2 regions of the Pantoea sp. X-Soil-YNGN-775 genome follow, and region 1 is predicted to be linked to the other one. Evidence: predicted binding sites of a transcription regulator. Region 1 holds the regulator's gene; the other holds the start of a gene.
What was found. Region 1 encodes LexA, which represses DNA repair genes until DNA is damaged. Its sites were predicted from a motif close to TNCTGTATGTACATACAGNA; they were not measured.

Region 1 (2,203 bases):
TGGCAGGGCCTGCGCGCCGCCTGGCAACACGAAGCCGCTTTCCGCCAGGAGGCGCTGGCCGCGCTGGCCGCCATTATTGTCGCCTGCTGGCTGGATGTCGATATCGTCTCCCGCATTCTGATGATCGGCGCTGTGGTGCTGGTGGTCATTGTCGAAATCCTCAACAGCGCCATTGAGGCGGTAGTGGATCGTATCGGTCAGGAGCGCCACCCTTTGGCCGGACGGGCCAAGGATATGGGCTCCGCGGCGGTGCTGATCAGCATCTTACTGGCACTGTTTGTCTGGATCGCGCTGCTTTGGTCGCATTTGCGATAAGCCTTCCACAACGCGTCAGATGGCGCGTTTTGCCTGAGAATCGGTTTCCATTTCACCAATACCTGTATATACTCACAGCGACTGTATAAACAACCAGGGGGCGGGATGAAAGCATTAACCAGCAGGCAGCAGCAGGTCTATGACCTGATTCGCGACCATATTACTCAAACGGGCATGCCGCCTACGCGTGCAGAAATTGCCGCGCAGCTGGGTTTCCGCTCGCCGAACGCGGCAGAAGAGCATCTTAAGGCACTGGCACGTAAAGGGGTGATTGAGATTGTTTCTGGCGCCTCACGCGGTATTCGCCTGTTGATGGAAGAAGATGCGTCTGAAGGTCTGCCGTTGATTGGCCGGGTTGCTGCCGGTGAGCCGATCATGGCGCAGGAGCACATCGAAACCCATTACAAAGTTGATCCGGGCCTGTTCAAACCTTCTGCTGATTTTCTGCTGCGCGTCAGTGGAATGTCGATGAAAGATATCGGGATTATGGATGGCGACCTGCTCGCAGTACATAAAACCCAGGACGTGCGTAATGGCCAGGTTGTGGTGGCCCGCATTGATGATGAAGTAACGGTTAAACGCTGGAAGAAGCAGGGTGCTATTGTGCATCTGCTGCCTGAAAACAGTGATTTTGAGCCAATTATCGTCGATACGCGCGCTCAGTCGCTGACGGTCGAAGGTCTGGCGGTCGGCGTGGTTCGCAACGGCGAATGGCTCTGAGTCTGACATAACCACGCATTCGTAGTATCTGATGCTATTCTGTCTGCCCTAATTTTGTCGCTGCTGCTCCCCTCTCTGCAGCGGCACCGAGCACGGAACTGCGAATGCGTTTTTTAACGGCTACCGACAAAAACCTCTGGCGGCTGGCGCTGCCGATGATCCTTTCTAACATCACCGTTCCCTTACTGGGGGTGGTCGATACTGCTGTCATTGGTCACCTCGACAGCCCGGTCTACCTCGGCGGGGTTGCGGTCGGTACGACAATCACCAGTTTCCTCTTCATGCTGCTGCTGTTCCTTCGAATGAGTACCACCGGCCTGACGGCGCAGGCTTTTGGTGCCGGCGATAAATTGGCACTGACACGTGCGCTGACCCAGCCTTTAATTATTGCGCTGCTGGCTGGCGTGCTGTTCATCTGCCTGCGCTCGCCGATTACTACGCTGGCGGCCGATCTGATTGGCGGCGATCCCAAAGTTTTGCAACAGGCGGCACTGTTTATTCAGATCCGCTGGTTAAGTGCGCCCGCCACTCTGGCAAATCTGGTGATCCTTGGCTGGCTGCTGGGCGTGCAGTACGCGCGTGCGCCGGTCATCCTGCTGGTGATCGGCAATCTGGTCAATATTGTACTCGATCTGTGGCTGGTGATGGGCCTGCACTGGGGTGTGGCAGGCGCGGCAACCGCGACCGCACTGGCAGAGTATATAACGCTGGCCGTCGGTGCGGTGATGGTCTGGCGGGTATTGAAACTGCGTGGCATCACCCCGGCAATGCTGAAGCAGAGCTGGCGCGGTGACATGAAGCGGCTGCTGCGTCTTAATCGCGACATTATGCTGCGTTCGTTAATGCTGCAGCTCTGTTTTGCCTCGCTGACGGTGCTGGGCGCACGCATCGGTCCGCAGGTGGTGGCGGTGAACGCGGTATTGCTGATGTTTATCACCTTTACCGCCTATGCGCTGGATGGTTTTGCCTACGCGGTTGAAGCCTTCGCCGGTGAGGCGCATGGTGCGAAGGATGGCAGCCGGCTGCTGCGCGTCTGGCACTCTGCCTGCCGACAGGCGCTGGTGGTGGCCTTGCTGTTCTCATTGATTTATGCGTGTTTCGGTTCGCACATCGTGGCGCTGCTGACCTCGATCGAACAGCTGCAACAGGCGGCCGATCGCTATCTGAT
Region 2 (2,203 bases), 2.1 Mb from region 1:
GATGATAAGCGACATTTATCCGCTAACGCGCCTGTCTGCTTGCGCGCGTCCTGACAAGTCAGGCGCAACCCGCTACACTGGCGCGCTGCAACAGACATTCAGGAACCTGGCTATGAAAACTCCGGAAGCGTATTACGCGCAGGCGCGCGAAATGTTCTTTACCGCCCACCCCGATTTCCAGGCGGCGCTTGATGAGCTGACCGAAAGCGATGCCCGCGCTGCCAATCTTTCCCTGCGCCAGCTGCGTGAATGGCACGCTGAACGCATCTATGCGGCCTTTTTACGTCAGAAGAATCTGGATGGGATGATCTTTTCGATTCAGCTGGCTGAGCCCGACAAAGCCGTGGCGGCCGAGGCAATCGAGAGCTATCTCAAAGCACATGCTGAATCGCTGGGGATGAGCTGGGAAGAGTTTTGCATTAAAAACGAACTCTGACCGGCTGGAACCGTAAGGTGTATTTTTCATACACCTCCAACCAGTGGTTTTACCACCAATAAAGTTGTACAAGGACGAGGAAAGTGTATAACTTCATTCTACGACTTCGGTCGTGATTGTCCTTGAACGAATAGTGCTTTTGCACTGCCTCTGGAGGTGTTGCTGGATTTCCACCTCCAGAGGCGATTTTTTTTCCCGTCGCTACTCTTCTTCTGCCATCTTTCCTTTAACTTCCACATACTGCGCCACCGCCAGCAGACGATTAATGTGCGTCAGCAGCAGGTCAACGTCGGACTGCAAAAACTCGGTCGATGAACGTGAAGCGGTGACAATCGCATCCTGTACCGTCTCGGTAATGGTCAGCGTATTGTCCTGTTTGGCCTGCACCAGCAACGCAGCAACCAGCAGCGATTGCGCTTCAAGCTGCGCGGTCAGCTCTTTCGCGTCGACGTCCATTTTTGCCAGTTTTAGCAGAATATCAATGACCAGTTGTCGCATCGCACTTCTCCTGATGTATGGAGTGCCATTATGTCGCGATGATGCCGAAATAAGCCAGAGCAGGATTCAGTCCGGCGTGACATAAAAAAATTAGCCAGAATCGGGCGCACCGCCTTGCCACTGTTTTTATTTACAGTATTATATCCCTGCGATTTTGCCCTGAATGGATTGCCATCATGTTTGTTGAGTTGATTTATGACAAGCGAAACGTAGCCGGTTTGCCGGGTGCTCGCGAGATGATTCTCGAAGAGCTGGAAAAACGGGTGCATCGGGTGTTCCCTGACATTGAAGTTAAGGTCAAGCCGATGGAACGTAACGCGATTGATACTGATTTGAGTAAGAACGATAAAGCGACGATTGCGCGGATAGTTGAAGAGATGTTCGACGAAGCGGAAATGTGGCTGGTGGCCGATTAATCCCTTAACGGCCACCGCATCAGTTAGCGGGAGGTCAATTAACTCTCCTGCTCACTGTGATTAATTTCGATCTCGATGTCCTGAATAGCGGCATCCAGATCTTCCAGCATCTTACCCTGCTTGTTGAGTAGCGCATCGATACGATCGGCGTTGACCTTATCTTTGTATTCACCCGCATCGAAGGCTAACCAATGCGTTGAAAGGGTCTCGGTGTTGGTTTGCGCGTAGTGTCGCATCTCTTTTAGCTGAGAGGTCACGTCACGCAGATAATCGTTTTTGGTCTTGGTTTCTGTTGAATCGCTCATGCTAAATGTCCTTCTGGTCAGTTATCCAAAGTGATTTGGCGTAGCGGTTCATCAACCGGCCAACCTGCGGGCGCCTTTCCTGCGAAAACCTCGAAAGAAAATGTCGCCCGGAGATTTAAATCTAGTCGATAATAGCGAAGCCGCACTAAGAATAATCGGAAGTTACGGTTTACGTCCGGAATGCGTCGCAGGCCCCTCACTTTCAATCACCACTTCCTTCACCTTATCGACCGTTTTGATCGCGGTGCGGTCCGGTAACGCATCAAGCTTATGCTGTAAAGCACTCACCTGATCGGTCAGCAAATCGACCCGGGCATCACGCTTAGCGGCGACATTGCGGTAATCCTTGCGGATCTCCTCCACCCGCTTGTTGGCGGCATTATTCACGTAGAGAAAAAGAATCGTCATCAGCACGCAGATCATTGAGCAGCCCAGCATCACGCTGCCGAGAATAACCTTGCGCTTGTGTAGCATGGGTGTCACCGGACTATTTATCGTTACCATCGCTGCGATCCTCCAGAGTTGAGATAAGGCGATCGACTTCATTA

Region 2: AC6I8I_RS11240 (DinI-like family protein) is a predicted target of LexA. The motif match lies at 1,053-1,072, and genes of this name have one in related genera.

The regions. Positions count from the first base shown of each region.
Region 1 covers NZ_AP035945.1:290,346-292,548, forward strand. The annotation lists gene AC6I8I_RS01280 (diacylglycerol kinase) at 1-315, shown strand, start outside; gene lexA (transcriptional repressor LexA) at 421-1,035, shown strand; gene dinF (MATE family efflux transporter DinF) at 1,140-2,203, shown strand, end outside.
Region 2 covers NZ_AP035945.1:2,380,754-2,382,956, forward strand. The annotation lists gene AC6I8I_RS11230 (DUF6388 family protein) at 113-436, shown strand; gene iraP (anti-adapter protein IraP) at 638-934, opposite strand; gene AC6I8I_RS11240 (DinI-like family protein) at 1,111-1,350, shown strand; gene AC6I8I_RS11245 (hypothetical protein) at 1,389-1,655, opposite strand; gene AC6I8I_RS11250 (hypothetical protein) at 1,818-2,129, opposite strand; gene AC6I8I_RS11255 (hypothetical protein) at 2,143-2,203, opposite strand, start outside.